DNA from 3 places in the Mycoplasma sp. P36-A1 genome. Region 2 is predicted to be linked to each of the others. Evidence: riboswitches for the same ligand, from Rfam matches in the RefSeq annotation. Region 2 holds a riboswitch; each other region holds the start of a gene.
What was found. A riboswitch is a leader RNA that binds a small molecule or an ion and turns the genes downstream of it on or off. The one in region 2 is predicted to bind thiamine pyrophosphate.
Positions count from the first base shown of each region.

Region 1 (8,468 bases), 890 kb from region 2:
AGATGTTGCCACTAGTAAAACAGTTTGTTAAAGCAAGTTCAACTCCAATAATGGTCCAACCAAATGCAGGAATGCCAAATCTAGATTCAGAAAAATTAGAATATGACATAGATGCAGATGAATTTAAAACATATATGAAAGATATCATAGAAGCAGGGGTTCAAATAGTAGGAGGATGTTGTGGAACAGACTATTCACATATTGAAAAAGTTAGTCAATTAATAGAAATATTACCACATAAAAATATCTCTGAAAAAAATTATACTAGAGTAGCAAGTGCAACAAAGACCGTTACTTTTGATAAAGAATTTATCAAAGTAGGAGAAAGAATAAATCCAACGGGAAAAAGATTTTTAAGAGAAGCAATTACTAGTCAAAACCATAACCTTGTAATAAAAGAAGCTATATTACAAGAGGATGAACATGCAGACATCATAGATATCAATATGGGTATTCCAAAACAAGATGAAGCAGCTTTATTATTATATTATACAAAGCTAATTCAATCATATGTAAAAACACCACTTCAATTAGATAGTGCCAACCCTTATGCAATAGAAGCAGCCTTAAGAGAATATAATGGTAAACCAATAATTAATTCAGTGAATGCAAAAAAAGAAAGTATGGATGCGATATTTCCAATAATAAAAAAATATGGGGCAGCAGTTATAGGTCTTTTGATTGATGAAAAGGGATTAGCATATACAAAAGAAGAAAAAATAGAAATGGCAGAAACAATAGTAAAAGAAGCAGCAAAATATCAAATAAAACCACAAGATATAATAATAGACTGTCTTACACTAACAGCATCAGCACAACAAAAGGATGTAATAGCTAGTATTGATGCTATTAAAGAAATAAAAAAACTAGGAGTAAAAACCATCCTAGGAATATCTAATGTTTCATTTGGACTACCTAATAGAGATGCATTAAATGCTGCTTTTTTAACAATGGCAATCTATCAAGGTTTAGATTCAGGAATAGTAAATCCAGCAAGTATTAAGATTAATGAAGCTATTGATGCTTCACAAGTATTGATAAATCATGATCTTGATAGTAAAAATTATATACAAAATAATAGTAAAGAAACTAAAACAGAAAGTGAAATTGTAGCCATTGAAAATACATTGCAACAAGCAATAAAAAAAGGACTACAAGAAGAAGTAGCAACAATAACTAAAAAAGAATTACAAACAAGAGAACCACTTGATATAATAGAAAATGAAATAGTAGTGGCTTTAAATGAAGTAGGAAATCTTTTTGAACAACAAAAACTGTATTTACCACAATTAATACAAAGTGCACAAGCAGTTGCGACAGCTTTTGAAATAATAAAAACAAAATTACCAGCAACAGACAAAAAAGAAAATAAGAAAGTTATCGTAGCTACTGTAAAAGGTGATGTTCATGATATAGGTAAAAATATTGTTAGAGTATTATTTGAAAATTATGGTTATCAAGTAATAGATTTAGGAAAAGATGTAAGCAAAGAGGATATATTAGCATCACTAGAAGCTAATGATGTCAAAGTAGTTGGATTAAGTGCTTTAATGACAACTACAGTATCAAGTATGGAAGAAATTATAACTTATTTGAAAAAAATACACCCTGAAATAACAATAATAGTTGGAGGTGCTGTTTTAACACAAGAATATGCCGATAAAATTAATGCAGATTTCTATGCAAAAGATGCACTTGAAGGTGTAGATATCCTAAATAGAATTTTCACTAAATAGGTTAGTTTAAGAACTATATAAATGAATTGTAAATTATGTTTAATCTACAATTCATTTTTTTATATTTAAAATAATAGTAGAAGATATTCAAGTTTTTTACTAGATATATAATATATATGTTAAATGTGATACAATAAAAATAAACAAAAATATAAAAAAAGGATGATGCCAATTGAAAAAAAGAAAAATAATTCCAATTGTAATACTATTACTTTTAATAAGTTTTACAGCCTTTAAATACTTTATGCCAAATAAGGTAACAGAGGTTAATAATAATCAAAATATAGAAAAAGACATATCATTTGATTACTCAACATTAAAAACAAGTAATAAAGCTAGTTTGTTAATGAATTTAGATACTAATCAGGTTATATTTAATCATAATATGCAACAATCTATTCCAGTTTACTCAGTAAGTAAAACAATGTTTTTAGCTACAGTGTCTAAACAACTAGCCACAGTTAATAAAACACTAGATACTAATGTAAAAGTAAGTAAACTAATTGATGATGTAAACAATCATTCTAACTTTTCAAGTGCAGGATTAAAATCAGGACAACAGTTTACAATAAAAGAACTATATGAAGCAGTAATGATGCCTTCAGGAAATGATGCATCGATTTTATTAGCAGAAGAAATATTTGGTTCTCAAGCTGCTGCAGTAAATGCAATGAATGCAAATGCAAAAGAGTGGAAAATGACAAATTCAAGTTTTGTTTCAACTTCAGGTTTAGATGGAAAATATATTAAAAAAGTCGGTTTAGAAGCAGCTGATGGAAAAAATTTAATGTCACCATATGATTTAGTATTACTAGTTAAACAAATACAAAAAAACTATCCTGAAATAATAGAAGCAGGAAATCATTTAGAAACTACAATAGGAACAAGTAACAATAATCCAATAACATTACATAATGTAAATGGAATAATGGATGGAAATAGTAGTGGAATAAAAAATGTATTCGGTTTAAAAACAGGATCAAATATAGAAGAATACTCAAATGCAATTGTTGCCTTAAAAAAAGATGAAAACAATAACACATTGTTAGCTATATCTCTTGCATCAAAATCAAGAGTTTCATTATATTCAGATATTGCTAGCATGTACTCATATGCTAATAATTTAGAAACAGTTAATATGCAAGATAAAATACAAATAAATTCAAAAGCTGGATTTACTACTAATGAAGTAACATTTACATTAGACAAACCATATTATTTATATCTAGAAAAAGGACAAGACTTTAAGTTTAGTATAGAAGAATTACAACACTATAACAAACATCTAAACAAGTTCTATGTAAATAAAAAAGGTGAAGAAATTGGAGTTATGAGTATCAATGATACAACCCAATTCTTTGATAATACACCAATTAATAATACAAAGGTAGTAGTAGCTAATGAAGTACAAAACAAAGGAATATTTGCAAAAGCAATCGAATTTATAAGTGATATCTACAAAAAATAAAAAGGACATTAGTCCTTTTTATTATAAATTAACAATACCTAAAGCAATTAAAATTAATAATATAATCCATATTACAATAAATAATCGAATGGCAAGCTTATTATCAGAATTACTATTAAAAGCATATTTATACCCAAGAGCTAAAGATGGAACAATTAATAATAAAGCAGTATACTTACTTAAATGAGCGTGAACAGAATTAGGTAAAATAAACAAAGTTAAAGCAATCAAAATAACATAGATAATCATTAAAATACTAGAAAAAAATATTTTCATATAATACCCCCTTGCGAATATGAGTATTATACCATATTTACTTAATGTTAAAAATCAAAATTTATCTTTAATACAAATGTTATCTAAACATCACAAAATAATAAAAGATAAATGATAAAAAATAGCTATAAACACATATTTTATTCTAGTAAGATAATTTTCATTAATATAGATACTACGTTAAAAAAAAGTGAAAATCATTCTAAAGAACATTAATTAGTTGTCACAATAAGGATAACTGTGGTATTTTTTATAAAACAAATAAACTAAAAGAAAGACAAAGGTAAGAAAAAGAATGACATTAATAAAAGACCATTTATTTAAAATATTAAATGGAATGAGTATTGGAGTAGTAATAGCATTAATGCCAGATGCTGTATTTGGACAAATAGCCAAACTATTAGAACTAAATTATATAAGTCCATATTTAAGTTTAGCTAATTCTTTAATGGGAGTTAGTATAGGAGCATGTATAGCCTATAACTATAAACTAGATATAATAAGTGGCGCATCACTAATAGCATCAACATTTATGGCAGGTGGTGTATTAAAAGGTATTAATGAAGAAGGAATGTTCTTAATAAAAGGAACAGGAGATATCATAAATATGGCAATAGGAGCCATCATTGCATTAATAATAATCACTTACATAGGACCTAAGCTTAAAGCATATAAACTAATATTATTACCAGCAATAACAGTATTTGTAACAAGTTTAATCTGTTACTACACGGCAGCACCTATTGGACTAATATCACAAGCTATAGGTACTTCAATACAATATTTTATGCAATTACAACCTTATATTATGGCAGTGCTCATAGCAGTTAGTTTTGGAATTATAATCGTATCACCTATATCATCTGTAGCAATAGCCCTACTAATTTCAATTACAGGAAATGCAAGTGGAATTGCAACACTAGGAATCGCAACAATGGCAATAACACTAGCAACACTAAGCTATAAACAAAATGGGCTAGGAACATCTATTGCTATAATATTAGGATCACCAAAACTACTAATGGCAAACTTTATAAAAAATCCTAAAATGATAATACCTGGTGCACTTGCATCAGCTATAACATCAACATTAGGAGTATATTTAAACATTCAAGGAACTTCATTATCAGCAGGGTTTGGTACTTGTGGTTTAATAGGACCAATTACACATTTAAGTATAGTTGGATATAACCTAAATAACATTGTAACAACAATTATGGCATTTGCAGTTGCACCATTTATAGTAGCCTTAATACTAAATTATCTATTTAAATACAAATTAAAGCTAGTAACTAATCTAGACTATAAAGTAAATCTTTAATATTATAAAAAACTTAAATGTAAAGTCTATTATAATTTAACACAATATTGTATAATAAATATAAGAAGTACAAACAGGGAGGTAATTTATGTATACAGGAGTAGAAATTGATTTCATAGTAAAAGATAGTTTACAAGCCATCAAAATATATCAAAGCATTTTTGATGTAGAACTATTAGAGAAAACAAACTTAGAAGTAGGCTTAAACGAAGTAGTATTCAAAATATTTAACACAAGATTTCATATGTTAGACGAAAATGAAGAATACCATTTACATGCACCAAAACCAGATATTTATATGCCAATATGGTTTAATGTAGTCGTTTTAAATATAGAAGAAGTTCATAAAAAAGCACTAAGACTTGGATGTATTGAAATACAACCAATAAAAGAGATGAAAGAATATAAAGTAACTAACTCAATGTTTAAAGATGAATTTGGCTATTTATGGATGTTACATCAGATAAAAGAATAAAGATAATATCAAGACGCTTTAAAAAGCGTTTTTTTTATTACCTAGAGTGATATTAAAAATAATAAATCTAAATATTTTATGATAATTGTTACTAAAAAGTAAGAGTAACTTAAGAAAAAAATAAGGACTTTTAATTAATGAATTTGCTACTATATTATTAAGAAAAAGAAAGGAGATATAATAAGTAAAATTGATAAAAAGGAGAAATAAAATGAAATTTAAAAAAATATTTGCAATAGTATGCATATGCATTATCGCAACAGCATGTGGGCAAAAAAAAGCCGAAAAAAAAGCAGATACTAAAACAGAAACCAAAGCAGATGCAAAGGCTACAAGTCAAGAAGTAGCTTTTGATTCAGACAAAAACAAAAGTGATAACATTTTTAAAAGTAGTACATATTATGATGCTGTAATAAAAGAATTTAAAAAATTACCTGAAGAAAAAAAGGGATATTTTAGTGGAGAAAAAAATAAAATAGAAATAACAATAGGAAAGTATAAAGATAATATAGGATTAACATCAGTAGATTACATCGCTCCTAAAAAAGAAACAGCAGCCCTTTTAAAAGAAGTAAATACACTGCTTAAATCACAGACAATTAAAGAACTAACAGCAAAAGACATGGATAAAATAATTGCTGCAACAGGTAAAGAAACAATAATAAATGGTGTAACATTTACAACAGTTGCAAGCAAGAAAGCAGATACAGTACACATAAATGTATCAGCATTTAAAGAGTCTAAAAAATAAAATTCCTTATACTAATATTTACAAAGGCATATTCTAATGGTAAACTAATAATATATATAAAATGAATGCAGGGGAACGATTAATCGTTGAGAAGGTAAAACCTGACCCTTAGAACCTGATAGTTAACACTAGCGAAGGAAGCAGTAAATTAAAATTTAAGCTCCTTTTTGGAGCTTTTTATATTTAAAACAAAATAATTATGTTTGCAGGGGAACGATTGATCGTTGAGAAAGTTAAACTTGACCCTTTGAACCTGTTAGTTAACACTAGTGTAGGAAGCAAACCATTGAAAATATGATGGTGCTTTATACAGGGCATCATTTTTTATTTATATAGAAAGAAGGCATATTAATGAAACCAATATTAAGTATTGCAGGATCAGATTGCAGTGGCGGTGCTGGAATTCAGGCTGATATCAAAACCTTTTCAGCACATGAATTATTTGGAATGTCAGTGGTTTGTTCAGTAGTTGCAGAAAATACCCAGACAGTTTTGGATTATCAAGATATAAATATCGATATAATTAATAAACAAATAGAAGCGATATTTGAAGACTTAAGACCAGAAGCAGTCAAAATAGGAATGTTATCAAGTAAAGAAATTATGAATACAGTAGCTATAAAGTTAAAAGAATATCAGGCAAAAAATATAGTTGTTGATCCAGTAATGTTTGCTAAGAACGGAAGTGCTTTAATGGCAAGAGACAGTATAGAAACACTGAAAGCAGTAATACTGCCGATAGCTGATTTAATAACACCTAATATCCCCGAAGCAGAAGAAATTGCTCAAATGAAAATAGAAAATCATAAAGATATGGAAAAGGCAGCTAAAATAATAATAAATATGAAGGCAAAAGCAGTGTTAATAAAAGGTGGACACAGTAAAGAAGATGCTACAGATATCTTATATGATGGAAAAAATTTTTATTACTATAAAGCAGAAAGAATAAATACAAAAAATACGCATGGAACAGGATGTACTTATTCTTCAGCAATTGCATCTAATTTAGCAAAAGGATTATCTTTAAATGAAGCAGTTGCACAAGCAAAAAAATATGTAACAACTGCAATTAAACATTCACTTAATATTGGAAGTGGTCATGGACCAACAAACCACTTTTATAATTTATATCAAAATCAAAAGAAAGAAGACTAGAAAAATGAACCAATATACAAATAATTTAAAAAATGTAAAAGATATAAAACCATTAGTACACCATATTACAAACTATGTAAGTGTTAATGATTGTGCCAATATAACATTAAGCATAGGTGCTTCACCACTAATGGCAGATGATATAAAAGAAGTAGCACAAATAGTTAGCATTAGTTCAGTTTTAGTATTGAATATAGGTACACTTAACCAAAGAACAATCTTAGCAATGATAAAAGCAGGTGAAAGAGCTAATCAATTAGATATTCCTGTAGTACTAGATCCAGTAGGAGTAGGAGCATCAGAATTAAGAGATGAAGCAATATCTAGAATATTAAACAGAGTCAAAATAACAGTATTAAGAGGGAATATATCAGAAATAAGCTTTATTGCAGGATTAAATTCTAAAACAAAAGGTGTAGATGCATCAGAACAAGATATTAAAAGAAATGATAACAAAGTAGAGATAGCTAGAAACCTAGCAAAAAAATTAGACTGTATTGTAGCTATAACAGGAGAAATTGATGTAATAAGCAATAGTGAAAAAAGCATCGAAATACATAATGGAGTAGAACAACTAGCTAAAGTAACTGGAACAGGATGTATGTTAACATCTCTTATAGCAGCTTGCTTAGCAGCAAATAAAGATGACTATTTAAGTGCTTGTGCAACAGCAATTTCAGTAATGGGTATTGCAGGAGAAATTTCCTTAGAAAGAAACATAGATGCAGGATTAGGTAGCTTTCACATCGGAATAATAGATGCAGTCAGTAAAATTGATGAAGTAATATTTAATGAAAAGTGTAAGATAAATGAAATCAAACATTAATTATAGTTTATATTTAGTGACAGATTCAAAAATAATGAGTGTAACAAAACTAGAAGATGCAGTAGAACAAGCAATTCAAGGTGGTTGTAGCATAATACAATTAAGAGAAAAAAACCTAGATAGTCTAGAATTTTATAACCAGGCAATGAAAATAAAAAAAGTATGTCTAAAGTATCAAATTCCATTAATAATTAATGATCGAGTAGATATTGCTTTAGCAATAGATGCCGATGGTATACATGTAGGACAAAAAGATTTAAATGCTAAGATAGTTAGAAAATTAATTGGAAAAAATAAAATATTAGGAATATCTGTTAGTAACCTTAAAGAAGCTAAACAAGCAGAAATTGATAAAGCTGATTATGTAGGAGTAGGTGCAGTATTTACTACTAAAACAAAAGATGATGCTAGCAATGTTTCAATTGAAACACTAATAAATATTAAAAAAAATCTAAAAATA
Region 1 is NZ_CP168083.1:1,806,107-1,814,574, reverse strand. It holds gene ACD762_RS08795 (homocysteine S-methyltransferase family protein) at 1-1,736, shown strand, start outside; gene ACD762_RS08790 (D-alanyl-D-alanine carboxypeptidase family protein) at 1,909-3,204, shown strand; gene ACD762_RS08785 (hypothetical protein) at 3,226-3,480, opposite strand; gene ACD762_RS08780 (PTS sugar transporter subunit IIC) at 3,776-4,801, shown strand; gene ACD762_RS08775 (VOC family protein) at 4,890-5,276, shown strand; gene ACD762_RS08770 (hypothetical protein) at 5,488-6,027, shown strand; TPP riboswitch at 6,087-6,184, shown strand; TPP riboswitch at 6,225-6,322, shown strand; gene thiD (bifunctional hydroxymethylpyrimidine kinase/phosphomethylpyrimidine kinase) at 6,379-7,182, shown strand; gene thiM (hydroxyethylthiazole kinase) at 7,127-8,008, shown strand; gene thiE (thiamine phosphate synthase) at 7,992-8,468, shown strand, end outside.
Region 1: linked by a shared signal. The riboswitch ahead of thiD (bifunctional hydroxymethylpyrimidine kinase/phosphomethylpyrimidine kinase) and the one ahead of ACD762_RS04375 (energy-coupled thiamine transporter ThiT) in region 2 are both predicted to bind thiamine pyrophosphate.

Region 2 (8,468 bases):
ACATAATTGATATGGCAGCAGTGGAAGGTAGAGACCCTATAGAAGATTTTGAAAAAATTAATAGAGAGTTAGAAGAATACAATCCATCATTGATGAAAAGACCAATGATAGTTGTTGCTAACAAAGCTGACATGGCTGGATTTGAAGAAAATTATAATAAATTTTATGATAAATATCGTGATCAGTATGAAATATTTAAAGTCTCAGCTATTACAAAATCAGGATTATCAAGTGTACTTTATAGAATTAGTGAATTAGTAAGAGAAACTAATATTGTTTATGATACATTTGATACAGTTAAAGTGTATCGATTTGAAGATGAAGATTCATTTGATATAACTAAAGATGGGGATGTATTTGTATTAAGCGGTCCAAAAATAGAAAGACTATTTAAAATGACTAACTTTAATACAGAAGATGGAATCGCTAGATTTGCTAGAAAAATGCGCCATTTAGGAATTGATGATGCTTTAAGAAAAGCTGGAATTAAACATGGTGATTTAGTAAAAATAGAAGAATTCATGTTCGAATTTATTGACTAATAAAGGAGTAACAATGATGGAAAACATACATGAATATATTGATTATTTAGTAGAGTGGATTAAGTCAGAAGTAACTGCTGCAAAATTAAAAGGAGCAATAGTTGGCGTTTCTGGTGGTATAGATTCAGCTGTTGTAGCAGCTTTGATAAAAAAAGCGTTTCCAAATGATTCAATGGGTTTAATAATACCAATTGAATCTTCAAAAAGTGATGTGAAGGATGCTTTAGAAGTCACAGAAAACATTAATCTAGAATATCAAATTGTTGATTTAAATGATACATATAAGGTAATTAGAGATACAATATCTAATGTCATTATTGAAACTAATGATTATGATATGGCCCTTGCAAATACTAAAGCAAGATTACGTATGACTAGTATTTATGCAATTGCACAAAACTATGGTTATATGGTAATAGGGACAGATAATGCCTGTGAATGGTTTACAGGATACTTCACAAAGTATGGAGATGGTGGCGTTGATTTAGCACCTTTAATTCAATTAAAAAAATCAGAGGTGTATGAGATTGCAAAAGAGTTAGGATTACCTAAAAGTGTCCAAACAAAAAAACCATCAGCAGGATTAATAGATGGTGTAGATGATGAAGATGAATTAAAAGTTACTTATCAAGAGTTAGAAGCCTATATGGATGGAAAACCAGTAAGTGAAGTAGCTAAAAATAGAATAGAATATCTACACAAAGTATCAAGCCACAAAAGATCTGGAATTAGATTTCCCAAATTAAAGGCAAGTGATATGTAATGATTGGTTATTTAAAAGGCATAATAATCACAAGCGTAAAAGATTATGTTGTTCTTAATGTTAATAATGTAGGCTACTCTGTAATTACGCCATACCCATTTGAATTTAAGTTGAATCAAGAAATTGAACTTCATATTTATACTCATGTAAGAGAAGACCAAATAACTCTATTTGGGTTTAAAACAACAACTGAAAAAGATGTTTTTTTAAAACTAATTCAGGTAAAAGGCGTTGGTCCTAAGGTTGCAATAGGTATACTTTCAGCAGTAGACTATAATCAACTAATGGATGCAATTGCAAGTGAAAACATTACATTTCTAAAAAAAATGCCTGGAATTGGTCCAAAGAGTGCAAATCAAATTATTCTTGATCTTAAAGGTAAAATTTCTCAAGTTAATTTATTTTCTAATGAAACAAATGATTTAGAAGATGCAATAGAAGCTTTAATTGCTTTAGGCTATAAAGAAGTAGAAGTAAATAAAATAGCTAAAATATTAAATAAAGAAATATTATCAACCGAAGAGTACATTAAAAAAGGATTGCAATTATTATTAAAGTAGGTGTAATAAATGAATGATATATTTAATAATGTAGAAAACAATGATGAAATATCAGATGTTTTATTAAGACCGCAATTTTTAAAAGACTATATTGGCCAAGAACAGATTAAAGAAAATCTAAAGATATATATAGAAGCAGCCAAAAAAAGAGAAGAAGTTTTAGATCATGTGCTACTTTATGGGCCACCTGGTTTAGGTAAAACAACTCTTGCAACAATTATTTCAAATGAAATGCAAGGAGATATAAAATATACTAGCGGTCCAGCACTTGAAAAAACAGGTGATTTAGCTGCTATGTTAACTGGGCTTCAACCAGGCGATGTCTTATTTATAGATGAAATACATAGATTATCTAAAATAATAGAAGAAATACTTTACTCTGCAATGGAAGATTTCTATATAGATATAATAGTAGGTAAAGAAGAAACATCTAGATCAATAAGAGTAGAACTAGCACCTTTTACATTGGTAGGAGCTACAACAAGACTTGGAGATTTATCTAGTCCATTAAGAGATCGATTTGGAGTAGTAGAGAGATTAAATTACTACTCTGATGAAGAGTTATCTAACATAATAATTAGAACTTGTAGAATTTTAGACATTGAAATAAAAAATACAGCAATATCAGATTTGGCAATAAGAGCAAGAAAAACACCAAGAATTGCCAATAGAATTCTTAAAAGAGTTAGAGATTTTGCACAAGTAAAAAATGATTCAATTATTGATGAAAAAATTGTACAAGAATCTTTAAAGGCATTAGGAATAGATGAACTAGGTCTTGATTATATTGATACCAAAATACTAAGTTGCATGGTTGAAGCTTTTGATGGTGGACCAGTTGGCTTAGAGTCATTAGCTGCAACTGTTGGTGAAGAGTCTTCTACAATAGAAGATGCACATGAACCATACTTGTTACAAAAGCAATTAATAAAACGAACGCAAAGAGGAAGAATGATTACAGATGAGGGTTATTTACATTATCAAAAGTTAATCAAAACGCGTGACATTTAAATAAATTATGATATAATAATAATTGTTAAAGGGCATAAAAAATTCCTCAAATGAGATAATTGGGAATGTGTGTCAGACAGTCGAAGTTGAGTCAATCATGATTCAGGAAATTGTTTGCAGCATACCCACCTGAACATATTCGGGATTTATCTTTGCCCTTTAACATTTTTTTATGAGGAGAGATTTTTATGAAAAAAATAAAATATATAATTAGTGCACTTGTTATATTATTTATCAGTGGATGTTCAGCTCAGGAATCAAAATTCTCTGAGTCTTTTTTAGCATTTGATACATATATAAATGTAACAGTGTATTCAAGTAAAGAAGCTGATGCTAATGTATATTTAGAAGAAGCAAAAGCATTGTATGAAAGTTACCACAAAAAATTTGATGCATATAATAATTACAATGGATTAAATAATATAAAAACTATTAATGATCAAGCAGGAAAAGCACCTGTTGTAGTTGATCAAGATATTTTTGATTTAATAAAACAAGCCAAAGAATTATATGAACAAGGTAATACTAAAAATAATATAGCACTTTATCCAGTTACCCAATTATATACCCAAAAATATAATGAGTATGAAGCTGGTAAAAAGAATATAAATAATCCAACTTCAAAGCAGTTAAAGAGTGCTAATAAATGTGTTAGTGTTGATAATATACAATTAGATAATGTTAAAAAAACAGTTTTTCTTAAAGAAAAGTGTAATAAAATAGATGTAGGAAGTACTGCAAAAGGTTATGTTACAGCCTTAGTTGCAAAAAAACTACAAGATGATGGTTTAAAAAGTGGTTTAATTAATGCAGGAGGAAATGTAGTTGCTATCAATAGCAAACCTGACAAAAGCAATTATGTAATAGGAATTGCAAATCCAGATAGTCCTTCTGAGTATAATGTTACATTATCAATAGCAAATAAAAATGTTGTAACTAGTGGTGATTACCAAAGATATTATATGGTTGATGGTAAAAGAATGCACCATTTAATTGACCCAGACACTTTAAAACCAGGAAATTTACATCGCTCAGTAACTGTAGTTTCAGATAATGGTTTATTAGCGGATTATTTTAGTACAGATGCATTTCTTCTACCAACAACTGAGATTGAAAAGCTATCTAAAAAATATAATTTTGAATATATAATTATAGATAAAGATGAAAAAGTAACTGTAAGTGATGGTATTAAAGATGCAGTTGAAATTAAATAAGGCAGATTTATTCATTACAATAATATTTATAATACTAAGTGCTATTTCAATATTATATGTAAATACAAAACAAACAAGTAATACAAATAAAATTGCAAAGGTATATTATAAAAATAATGTAGTACATACTTTTGATTTAAGTGATCCATCAAAAAAAACATTTGATGTTGAAGCAGTTAATGGACTAATAACAATTGAAAGTGAAAATGGGAAAGTTAGAGTTGTTGAAGAAACTTCAAGAAACCATATATGCTCAATACAAGGTTGGAGCGATTCAGAAATAACACCAATAGTATGTCTTCCAAATGAGCTATATATAAAAATAGAAGGGGATACTCAAGACCATGAAGTAGATGGTATTATATCATGAAATCAAATACACAAAAAATTGTAACATTAGGATTATTTTTAGCAATAGCAATTATTTTAAATATTGTAGAAAACATCACAATAAACATTATTTTTATTCCAGGGATTAAACTAGGTTTAGCAAATATAAGTATGATATTTATTTTATATTTTTATGGGTATAAAGAAATGTTTGCTACTAATGTGCTAAGAATAGTAGTTGCAAATCTAATTACAGGTCAACTATTTGGTATGCCTTTTGTTATATCAATGGCGTCTGGTTTATTTAGCATGTTAATAATATTACCAATATATAAAAGTAAAGTTTTTTCTATTTATGGAATATCTATGACCCAAGCAATTACATTTAACTTTGCCCAAATAACAACAGTCTCACTTTTGTACTCATCAACAGTATTTTTCTATTATTTACCATATTTGCTACTAACTGGAGTAGTTACAGGTTTTTTAGTAGCTTTTATAGCGGTAAAAATAATCTATTTAATGAGACATACTTTAAAACCAATAAATGAATAATATATAATAAAACAAAAGGAGGAATAATCAATGAAATTTAACAATAATGATAAAACAGGAGTTTTATTTATCGTAATAGGACTATTAATGTTTTTAGCATCAATCCAAAATTTTTACAGCTTTTCTTTGTACTATGTTGTAATAAATGCATTAATCATATATGTTATTTATAGAGGAATTAGATCAACAGATATGATAATAACATTAGTAGGATTATCATTTTTAGTTATTATTAATCAAGATCAACTAGGAATTAGATTTTACAGTGATATCTATTTAATAGTAGCTGCATTTTTATTAGGAATAGGACTTAATAAAATCTTTGGATTAAAAAATACAATGTCAATGAGTGAACGTGATGATCAATTTTCTGAGTCAGTTATTGGAAAAATATTTAAAACAACACCACATGATGATTCAAAAGGTAGTTTTTTTGATGAACCAGCAAAAAAAGAAAGTAGCACTAAGAATGATAAACCATCATTTTTTAATGATAATCACACAACAGAAAGTAATGGTACATCTGATTCACTTGAAAATAAAGATATAAATAAAGATATAAATAAAGAAATGACTGAAGATACTTTTAAAGAAGAAACAGCTAGTGATTCTTCTTTAAATAATACAACAACAATACTAGAAAATGAAAATTATTATGAAAATAATGAATTAATCAATATTTTCAATAGAGATGCAAGTGTAAACTATTGTGCTAAGGCAACAGAACTTACCGATGTAAAAATAGATAACAAATTTGGAAAAACTACTTTAGATTTAACACAAACGACATTTAGTAGATTAGGTGCTTTAGTTACTATTACTAATATTAATGGTGAAATAATACTTATTATTAATAACAATGTAATTCTTAAAGATTTTGTAAATGATGAAATATCAGTTATTGATAATCAAGTAGCTAATAAAACATTAACTATTAAAGGTGAAAACAATAACGCTTCACTAATAGTTCAATATAAGTAAAAAAAAATGACATCTTAAATGTCATTTTTTTATATTAGATATACCACTTTTTATTTATGTTGTAGTATATAGAACAGTAATGTTTTGTTGGCTATATCCACTAAATGTAGCTAGCTCAATTCTTTTAATAAGATAATCAGACTCACTAATATTGACATAAAAGTATAAGACAGTATCATCATATCTATTATTAGTATATATATTGAACTGTACAGTACATCTTATAGGATTTTTAAATTTATCTATAGACAAATAACTCTTAGATGTTAAGTGATACCAATCATGTTCAATACTTTCAAAATTATAAGCTGAAATATATTGAAAAGGGACTTTTTTTATTCTTTTTGTAGGTGTAAAAGGATCAGTTTCCAATGTAGATATCAAAGGCTTGCTTAAAATAATCTTAGCATCATTATTTAATTTTAAATGTAAAGAATACAAAATAATTTTTTTAATACTATTATCAAGATTTTTGTTAACTAATAATTCATTGTATAAAAAACTGTATAAATTATTATTAATATTTTGAAGATAATTATAATCATCATTTGATAGTTGAAATGAGTCTATATCATTAAAATCGATATTTAAAAGATTTGTATTGTTCATACTAATGCTCCTTTACTTATAGCAAATTGACAATAGTTGCTATATGGTGTATTATATAAATGTAAAAAATAAATAGATTGCAGGGGTACTTATATTACATAAGTTGAGAGGAATTAATTCCGACCCTTTGAACCTGTTAGTTAATACTATCGTAGGGAGCCGCTAAAAACGACAAGCACCAATTACTGATAGATGGTGTTTTTTCTTTGCCTCGCAATCAAAAAGGAGAAAAGAATATTATGAGTACAAGAGAGTTGACACGTATTGCTCTAATTGCAGCAATCGCAACAGTATTATCATTATTTAAGGTGTTTCAAATGCCTCAGGGAGGAAGTATAACATTATATCTATTCCCATTGTATATTGCAGTAGCCAATGAAAAATTGAGAAATTGCTTTTTTGTAGGATTAGTTGTTTCAATATTACAAATGTTATTAGGTGGTCAAATGACAAACTTATTCTCCGGACTGTTTGATTACATAATTCCAGTAGTTGCAATAGTAACATGTGGAATGTTTAAACAAAATATATATGTTAATATTGCAATTGGATCAATAATTGCATTAGCATCATATACATTATCTGGAATGATCTTCTGGCAAACACCATTTGTTGCATCACTTACATACAATGCAACATACTTTATTCCAACTGTAATTGTTAATGTAATAATATTTGCTTTAGCAAATGTTCAAATTTCAAAAGCATATAAAACAATTAATAATTAAACAAAGAAAAATCCTTTTTATAGGATTTTTTTTATTTTCTGATATTTCTAAAATTTTCAATTCTTTGAAAATGAGACTCAAATTTTCTTTTAGTAACTATTTTATCTATATTATCATTTTCAAAACTTGCAATTCCTTTAATCTTCATTCCATCAGTATAATTTGAAACAACAATACCTTTAAATATAAAATCAGCATAAATTGAATTTTTTTTATCAAATTCAAAAATTGCCCATTTCTTTTTGATAGCCATTTTAGCTTGGATACCAGTTTTACGACTTTTTGTTTCATAAATTATTTTATTATCATAATCAATAATATCAGCTTCAATCCTAATAGAATTAAGTGTTATAACTCTATTACAAGAATAATTATTACCTAATACCTTTAAATCTTTAAGATAATTTAAAGCAGCTCTTTCTGCTTTATCTCCTTCTTTTTCCATATGATTGATTGATTTTTCAAATAAAAAATATGATTTTTCAAAACCGTATTGTTTAACCTTCAATTCACTCATACTTTCTACAATACTAATACGATACTTCCTTTTATTTATAGGGATATCTTTATATTTTAATCTCTTGTGAAGATTGTTTGAATTTGCATTATTTAAATTATTTGATGAACTGTTCTTATTATTTGAAAATTTAGTTTTGTGTGAGTTTGTTTTTTTATTTTTTAAAATACAATTAGCATCTTTATTATTAGCCTTTAAATTATTTGTATTTTTTTTATTATAACTTTTTTCTTTAGCATTAGCTGCAGTTTGTTCTATAATCATTTATTCACCTTCCTTATGTTTTAAATGCATCATCTGCATTTTTACTCAACAACGCCTTTATACATTATAACAAAAATTAGACATAATTATAAGTATATATCATGCATATAAGTTTAAATAAAATAAAAAAGACTGTATATTTACACAGTCTTTATACTCTTCATAGTCTACTTTTAGTCATTTTATATGATTTATCAAAAATCATATAGTTGATTAGTTGTTTGTTGTTAATTTAATCAAACTCCCAATATTTGATTATTTTAAGCGATTGAATTTACGTGATCGTTTAAAAACAACTCATCTGGTGTACATTCTAAATAACTTGCAATTTTAACTGCTAAATCATAAGAAAGTTTTCTATTACCTTTTTCAATTAAAGATAAATAGCTTTTAG
Region 2 is NZ_CP168083.1:915,537-924,004, forward strand. It holds gene obgE (GTPase ObgE) at 1-542, shown strand, start outside; gene nadE (NAD(+) synthase) at 559-1,305, shown strand; gene ruvA (Holliday junction branch migration protein RuvA) at 1,305-1,865, shown strand; gene ruvB (Holliday junction branch migration DNA helicase RuvB) at 1,875-2,876, shown strand; gene ACD762_RS04350 (FAD:protein FMN transferase) at 3,065-4,090, shown strand; gene ACD762_RS04355 (NusG domain II-containing protein) at 4,071-4,484, shown strand; gene ACD762_RS04360 (Gx transporter family protein) at 4,457-4,975, shown strand; gene ACD762_RS04365 (hypothetical protein) at 5,006-5,956, shown strand; gene ACD762_RS04370 (hypothetical protein) at 6,011-6,565, opposite strand; TPP riboswitch at 6,637-6,740, shown strand; gene ACD762_RS04375 (energy-coupled thiamine transporter ThiT) at 6,805-7,293, shown strand; gene ACD762_RS04380 (hypothetical protein) at 7,325-8,074, opposite strand; gene ACD762_RS04385 (helix-turn-helix domain-containing protein) at 8,335-8,468, opposite strand, start outside.

Region 3 (8,468 bases), 400 kb from region 2:
ATCTCTAAAAGCATATTGTAATGATTTCATTACCTGCTCATTTGCTGTTCTATAAAGCTTGCTTTTTGATCCATAATAACCTTTTGCAAGTTTTAATACTTTTTTACGTCTATTTCTTGCGACGTTTCCACCTTTTACTCTTGCCATGTTTTTCGTTTCCTCCTTATATTATTAATTATTTAACTAATAATGTTTTGATTCTTTTGTAATCGCTCTTAGAAATTAATGATGCTTTTCTAAGTTGTCTTCTTTGTTTCGTTGATTTTCTTGGTGCTAAGTGAGAAGTATAAGCACGTCCTCTTTTAAGTTTTCCTGTTCCTGTTTTCTTAACACGTTTAGCTAAACCACGGTGTGATTTCATTTTTGGCATAATCTTCTTCCTCCTATGCTATTTCTTTTTAGGTGCAACAAACATGATCATGTTGTTACCCTCTAACTTAGGTGCTTTTTCCACCACTGCTATATCTTCGATACCTGCAATAAAGTTTTTCATAATTTCTCTACCTATATCAGTATGAGCCATTTGACGTCCTCTAAATCGCATTGCTACTTTTAATTTGTCACCTTTTTCTAAGAACTTACGTGCATTTTTTAATTTTGTATTAACATCGTTAGTATCAATTACTGGTGATAATCTAATTTCTTTTGTATCTTGAATTTTCTGATTCTTTTTTGCTTCTTTAGCTTTCTTTTGAGCTTCGAAACGATATTTTCCATAGTCAATTATTTTGGCTACTGGTGGGTTTGCTTTTGCTGCAACCACAACTAAGTCTAAGTTTTTTTCTAAAGCCATTTTCATTGCTTCTTTAGTGTTAATAACACCAACTTGTACCCCTTTATCGTCAATTAATAATACTTCTCTTGCTCTAATAGCCTCATTTACCAAATCATCATTTTTGGCAAATCCTTTATTTCCTGAACCAAATTTACTAATAATAGTGCCCTCCATTTCATTTTAATAAAAAAACACTCTGTAAAAAGAGTGTTACATTTTCTCAATAAGGTTTTGTCTCTACATACTGTATCGTCAGTGACCTTTACCCATAACTATTTTGTCATCGGGTGAGATTTGCATCTTCTTTCCACGCACTTGTAATTATATCAAAATTAACTTTAACTGTCAATACTATATACAATTAAGTTGAAAGCTTATATATAAGCAATTTTAACTGTAAAGTGTAAAGTTAACTTCTACACTTCCACTTAATTCGTAGAATTAAGTCTTACATCGATTATCATTAAAATATCAGTAGAAGTTAGTCTTACACAGGTATACAATAGTATTAATAGATTTCGCTTTTTATATTTTTATGAAAGAGTGATTAGTATGGAAACAAACAAAGGTAAACATTTAACTTTAGTAGAAAGAGAATACATTGAAAGTAAACTTAAAGAACTTGCTACTAAAACTTCAATCGCTAAAGATTTAGGTAAAAGTAAATCTACAATAAGCAAAGAAATTAAAAATCATCGATACTTATATATTAAGTCTTATTCAAGAGATAGAAGTCTTGTATTTGATTGTATTCATATGCAAGAATGTAAAGTTAATAAATGTAATAATACTTGCTCTGATTATTCAATGATACCTTGTAAGCATAGAGATAAAATAATCGGTGTTTGTAATGGATGTGTTGATATAGTTAGCTGTAGATATACTAGGTATAGATATGATGCGAAAAGAGCTCAAAATGAATATGAGTATTCACTTGTAGATTCACGTATAGGTGTAAACCTTACTACTTCTCAAGCTTCAATTATCGGTTCTATTATCAAACCTTTAATAAATAATGGACATTCTCCATATGCGATTATTAAATCTAATGATAATTTAAATATTTGTGAAAAGACACTCTATAATTATATTTCTAATGGAGTCTTTTCTAAAGATGGTTTAATAGATCTCGATTTAAGATGTAAAGTATCAAGAAAAGTAAAAAAAATTAAATCAAAGCCAAGAAATAATAGAGCTTATTTAACCAACAGAAAGTTTAATGACTTTGAAAAATATTTATTGGAACATGCTTCATCCTCTGTAGTAGAAATGGATACAGTATATAATAATATATCAACTGGTCCATTTATTCAGACTTTTTATATTAGAAAATTCAAAATTATGATTGGGGTCTATCAAAATGAAAAATCTATGGAAGCAATGGTAAATGGTCTAAAATATTTAAAGTCTTTACTTGGAGATGACTTATATAAAAATATATTTCAGGTGATTTTAACAGATAGAGGTAGTGAATTTTATGCAACTGATAAAATTGAAGAATTAGGTAGTAAATTATTTTATTGTGATCCAATGGCTTCATATCAAAAAGCAAATGTTGAAAGAGGCCATGTAACATTGCGATATATATTGCCAAAAGAAAAAGATCTAAATAATCTTGGCTTAAAATCACAAGAAGATTTAGATCTAATCTTTTCACATATTAATTCATATCCAGTTGAAACTTGTAATGGTAAATCACCAATTAATTATATGAAATATTTTATTGATAACACCAATGAAATATTACAATTACTAAAAATTAGTGAAATAGAACCTTCAAGTATAATACTTAAGCCAAAACTTATAAAGAAATAAACCGTAACGAATTAATATCAAAATAAGCGAAATTCTATCGAATGAATGAATACATACATAGTAGAAGTTAGTGTTACAACATTACAAAATTACAAAACTACTATGATTTTCAGTGTGTAGAAATTAGTCTTACTTTGAATATAAGTATACCACTATAGATAAGTATTGAAAGTAAACATCACTAAAAAAACACCTTTTAATCGTTAGATATAGAATTTAGTATTACATGAACCATCTATAGCCTAAGTGTAGAATTAAGTTTTACACTTTACCAAGCAATTTTAACTCAGCTTCTCTATTCTATCATATCTTTATATTTATTACTAGAAGTAATTATAAAACAATTAGTAAAATATTATTATCTTATGTTTTATGTGATTATGTAGCTGAATCATTATTTATTTAAATTTTTAGTTTATATAATATTAAAATTGTTTTAAAAACATAATTATGAATATAACTATAATAGTAGTAATACATAATTCAGCCTGAAAAAAACTTTAGTTAACCATTATTTTACGATATTTTTATTTTACTAGTCTTTTTTTGTGTTATATTTATTACATACAATTTAATACATTCTTTTCCACTAGGGGCGCTTAATGCTGAGATGGTCTTTTCCTGTCCCTTTGAACCTGATTTGGTTAGTACCAACGTAGGGAAGTGATTACGATTTAACACGTAACCGTTTTTGTTCAGTGGAATAAGCACGGTTTTTTTGTATATAAATTTTTTGGAGGTATTAAAATGCAAAACAAAGCACAATGTGGTTGCACTGGTAATATTAATATTACTGGTTGCCGTCTATCGTATTATCCTATGTCTAATGATTATGTCAATATAATATTAGATGCTGTTAAAGATGTAGATTCAAGTAAGGTTTATAGTAAAACTGATTTATTTTCAACAATGTATCGTGGAAGTCAATCTTATGTAGTACATACTGCTAAGCAGTTATTTACTAATGCTTATCACAAAGATATTCATAGTGTTTGTGAATTAACTTTTTCTAAAGGCTGTCCTGGAGATGTTGATGCTGATGTTATTATTCAAGAAAATGAGCTGGATAATTTAGATGTAAAAACTGATGATTCTTTTCTAGTACATGCTAAGTATTCTTTTTATGTTTTTGGAGATAATGATTATATGAAAGAAATTATGTATATTGTAGAACTTGCAAATAAATATAATTTAAAACCTACTAGTGATCACTATGTAACTCTTTTAACTGGTTCTGCTAAAGATATGTTTGATTATTTCAATGAAGTTTTAAGTTATTCTTTTAAAAACTTGAATCACTATGTTTTAGAAGCAACTTTAAGTGTAAACAGTCCTAGTTTAAAAGGAGAAACTCTATAATGAAAAATATGTATAAATGGGAATTAAAAGACATAATTATGATTGGTCTAATTTCAATTATTTTTGGAATTATTTATTTAGGAGCTGTTCATATTGGTATTTATTTAGGAGTTTTACTAACACCTCTTGGTTTAGGTATCTTAGCTAATGAATTTATTTTTGGAATTTGGTTTATGGCGGCAACACTTGCTGTTTATATTATTAGAAAACCAGGAGTTGCTACAATAGCTGAAATGCTTGCAGCTTTAATTGAAGTTTTTTTAGGAAACATGTATGGCCCAATTATTTTTGTGTCTGGTTTAGTTCAAGGTATTGGTTCTGAAGCAGCTTTCTTTGCAACTTCATATAAAAGTTATTCAATGAAAACTTTTACTATATCTGCTTTAGGTGCAACAATTACAAGCTTTATTTGGGGATTCTTCCGTTCTAATTTTACAGGTATCTCTATTGGAATGTTAGTTGCGATTTTTGTAATTAGATTTATTTCAGCTTGGTTTTTTAGTGGATTTTTAGTTAAAAAATTAGTAGATGCATTAGCTAAGACTGGTGTTTTAGAAAACTATGAAATAAACAACAATGAAGTCTAATGTCTTTAGTTATAAAAGATTTCAGTTTATCATTTAAAGAATATACTTTATTTAATAAATTAAATCTTGAATTTGAAAATAATTCTTTCAATCTAGTTACTGGTGTTAGTGGAAGTGGAAAATCTACATTGTTTCATTTCATTTCTAATTCTTTAAATAAATCTTCAATTAAATTTGAAGGTAATGTTTTTATTGATGATATTGACTTATATGAATTAAATAATCAAGATAGATGTCATTATTTATCTTTGATGTTTCAAAACCCTGATTTACAGTTTTGTATGGATACTGTTGAAAATGAACTAATATTTTGCTTAGAAAATATTAATTGTGATCCCTTATTAATTAAAGATAAAGTTATGAATGCTTTAAACTTTGTAAATATCTGCCATTTGCAAACTAGAGTGCTTTCAACTTTATCTGGAGGTCAAAAACAGTTAGTTGCTTTAGCATGTAATTATATACTTGATAGTGATGTCTGGTTGTTAGATGAACCTTTTGCCAATGTTGACCCTGACACAACTAGACTACTGATCAAGAAATTAGTACAACTACAACACGATAAAAATAAAACTATTATTATTATCGATCACAAAATTGATAAATTATTAGCTTTCAGTGATAATATATATGTCTTAGATAATAAAACAATAACAGTATATAATAAAGATAATTATCCTAATACTGAAAACTATAATTTTATTTATCCTAATTTACATACCAAAGAAGTATTATTTGAACTAGAAAATTTTATACCTTTATTAAAGGATAATAGTGAAGCTAATGTCTGTTTAACTACTAAAATATATCAAGGTAGCATTATTGCTATTACTGGTGTAAGTGGTATTGGAAAAAGTAGTTTTTTAAACAGTTTAGCTGGTATGAATAGTTATAAGGGTAAAGCATTGTATAAAAAGACTGACTTATGTAAATTTAATAAAAAAATTTATTATAAAGATATAGGTTATGTTTTCCAAAACCCTATTGATCAATTTCTAACTAATAATTTAAAGCAAGAATTAGAACTGTCTTTAAAAAACTTTATGGATGAAACAAAGATAGCAAGTACTATTTTAAATGTTTTAAATAACTTAAGTTTAGCAAATAAAGAAGATTTATCTCCCTATAAATTAAGTCAAGGACAACAAAGAAGGTTTGCATTATCTTTAATAACTAGTAGAAATGTACAATTATTGCTATGTGATGAGCCAACATATGGTCAAGATTATAATAATGTAATTAAAGTTATTAATATGCTAATTGATAAGAATAATCATAATAATACTACAATTATTTATACTACTCATGATTATGAATTGGCCAGTGCTTTTTCACATGTTCATTTACACTTTACTAATGATGGTATTCAATTATTGAAAAATACTATAGATGGTGATATATCATGCTAAATATATTAAACCCTTCAATAAAATGTTTATTATTTTTAATAACAGGCTTAGTTTTAGCTTTTCAAAGTAATATTTATTTTGATTTAGCTTTATTATCATTCTTAATAGTATGCCTTTTGTTGTCTAAAATAAATTATTTAACATTTATTAAAACATTCTTAATTGTTTCAATTGCCTGTTTAAGTTTATATTTTTCAGCAAGTAATTTTTATGCCTTAGAAAACCAAAGTAATATTGCCTTTTTTAATATTGTTACTGATAGTAAAAGTATGTATGCCTTTGAGCTTGTAGCACGAACTTATGGTTATTTTATGCTAGGTGCTGCCTTTACTTTAACTACTGATGTAATAGATTTTTCTTATTCAATGCAACAGCAATTAAAATTACCACCAAAATTTGTTTATGGTATAATTGCTTGCCTTAATATGATGCCTCTTTTAAAAAATGAATATTTTAAACTAAAGTATAGTTTTAAAGCTCGTGGTTTAAACCCTTCTTTACTTAATATTAATTTATATTTACCCTTGCTTGTAAAATCGGTTTATTATTCAAATGCGCTTGCTTTAGCTATGGAATCTAAAGGTTTTAGTGATGATGCTTTACGTAGTTGTTATCATAAAACTAATATTAATTGGTATGATTATTTATTCATATTATTATTTAGTCTATTTATTATTGTTATTAGAATTATATTATAAAAATTAAAATAACCTAAAAAAATGGTATTACTTTAAAAGTAATACCATTTGTTGTTATGTAAGTAATATATATTTAATTTGTTTCTATTACACCATATCCACCATTTTTACGTTTGTAAATAAGATGAATATTTTCAGTTTCAATGTCTCTATAAATATAGAAATCATGATGTAACATTTCCATTTCTAAGATTGCTGTTTCAACATCTTTTGCCTCTGGAGTTATATGTTTAGTTCTTACAATTTCCTCTTCTTCTTCTAAGTATAGATCTTCTGGTGCTTCTAAGAAAGCAGGATCTAAAGCAAGTCCTAATTTTTCTTTTTCTTTACGATGTTTCTTGAATTTTGTTTTTAATTTTCTAACTTGTCTTTCAAGTTTATCAACTACTCTATCAATTGCATCATATAAATCTTTTTCTGTAGCTTCTGCTCTAAGAATTCCAAACTTTGTAGGAATTGTTGTTTCTACTTTTTCAATTCCTCCACGCTCTACACTAAGTAATACATTAGCTTTTGTAGTATCATCTACTACAAAGTATTTATCTAGTGTATCTAGACGAGATTTAACAAACTCATTTAACGCCTCAGTGACTTCGACATTTTCTCCTCTTACTGAATATTTCATAAGTAATCATTCCCTTCTAACTGTTATTAGTTATCTATATTATATATTAAACATAGAAATAGTAAAGTATATAACATTAGAATTTTATGCGATGCATTTATGTTATCTTTATTGATACATAAAGTATATTCATAACTAAAAAAGAGTCATAATATTTGACTCTTGTTTTTTTAATCATATTTAGATGGTTGGAAATTTCCTAGTATTTCTTTTGAAGGTGTAACATTTATAAAAGCATGTGGATCTATATCAAAGATCATGTCTCTTATTAAATTTATTTCATATGTTGAAACAACTGTGTAAATGAAGTTTTTGTCTTCTTTTGTATATCCACCTTTTGCTGGTAATACTGTCATACCATGTATTGTATTATCTAACATAGTTTGAATTACTTTGTCGCCTTCACCTGTAATTATAGCTAAGGTAACTCTATTGTATCGAACATGTATGGCATCAATTACTTTACTTGAAACAAATACTGAAATTAATGTATACACTGCAATTGTTATATTAAAGAAATATGCTGATGCTAAAACAATTAATCCATTTAATATCATCATATATTTTCCTGCTGATACTTGTTTTTTTACTGACATATACAAGGCAACAAAGTCTGTACCACCTGTTGATGCACCTGCTTCTAGGGCAACACCTGTACCAATACCAGCACATATACCACCGACAATAGCATTTAACATGATGTCATCTAGATGAACTACACTTGGCATAATTCCTAGGAATATAGATGTTATAACAACATTTATAAATGATAAAACTGTAAAGTATTTACCAACATTGAAATATGCTAATATTGCAAGAGGTATGTTCATTACTAGTAATGCTCCACCAAGAGGTATTGCTCCACTTGATAATTTATTGACTATTAATGCAACCCCTGTTAATCCACTTGATAATAATCCACTTGATTGATAAAAGTTTACAAGTGCAAATGCTTGAATAAGTGATGATAATGTTAATAATATTAAACTTTTAACTAATCTTTTTTTATTCAATTAAATCTCCTTCTTTCTCTTCAAATTCTAAATCTGATATTCTTGTAAATTCTCTACTTATTTTATTAGTAGTTGTTGTGATATCTTTTACTTCATTACTTACTTTTCCAATACTATTTGATAAAGACTGCCATCTTTTTTCATATCTTGTAAATTCTTCTTTTAGTTTATTCAAATGTAGATGAAT
Region 3 is NZ_CP168083.1:1,311,002-1,319,469, forward strand. It holds partial or broken gene rplT (50S ribosomal protein L20) at 1-147, opposite strand, end outside; gene rpmI (50S ribosomal protein L35) at 176-370, opposite strand; gene infC (translation initiation factor IF-3) at 389-949, opposite strand; gene ACD762_RS06360 (IS30 family transposase) at 1,328-2,590, shown strand; TPP riboswitch at 3,172-3,269, shown strand; gene ACD762_RS06365 (YkoF family thiamine/hydroxymethylpyrimidine-binding protein) at 3,338-3,949, shown strand; gene ACD762_RS06370 (ECF transporter S component) at 3,949-4,536, shown strand; gene ACD762_RS06375 (ATP-binding cassette domain-containing protein) at 4,536-5,945, shown strand; gene ACD762_RS06380 (energy-coupling factor transporter transmembrane component T family protein) at 5,939-6,643, shown strand; gene hpf (ribosome hibernation-promoting factor, HPF/YfiA family) at 6,717-7,268, opposite strand; gene ACD762_RS06390 (YitT family protein) at 7,439-8,281, opposite strand; gene ACD762_RS06395 (DNA recombination protein RmuC) at 8,274-8,468, opposite strand, start outside.
Region 3: linked by a shared signal. The riboswitch ahead of ACD762_RS06365 (YkoF family thiamine/hydroxymethylpyrimidine-binding protein) and the one ahead of ACD762_RS04375 (energy-coupled thiamine transporter ThiT) in region 2 are both predicted to bind thiamine pyrophosphate.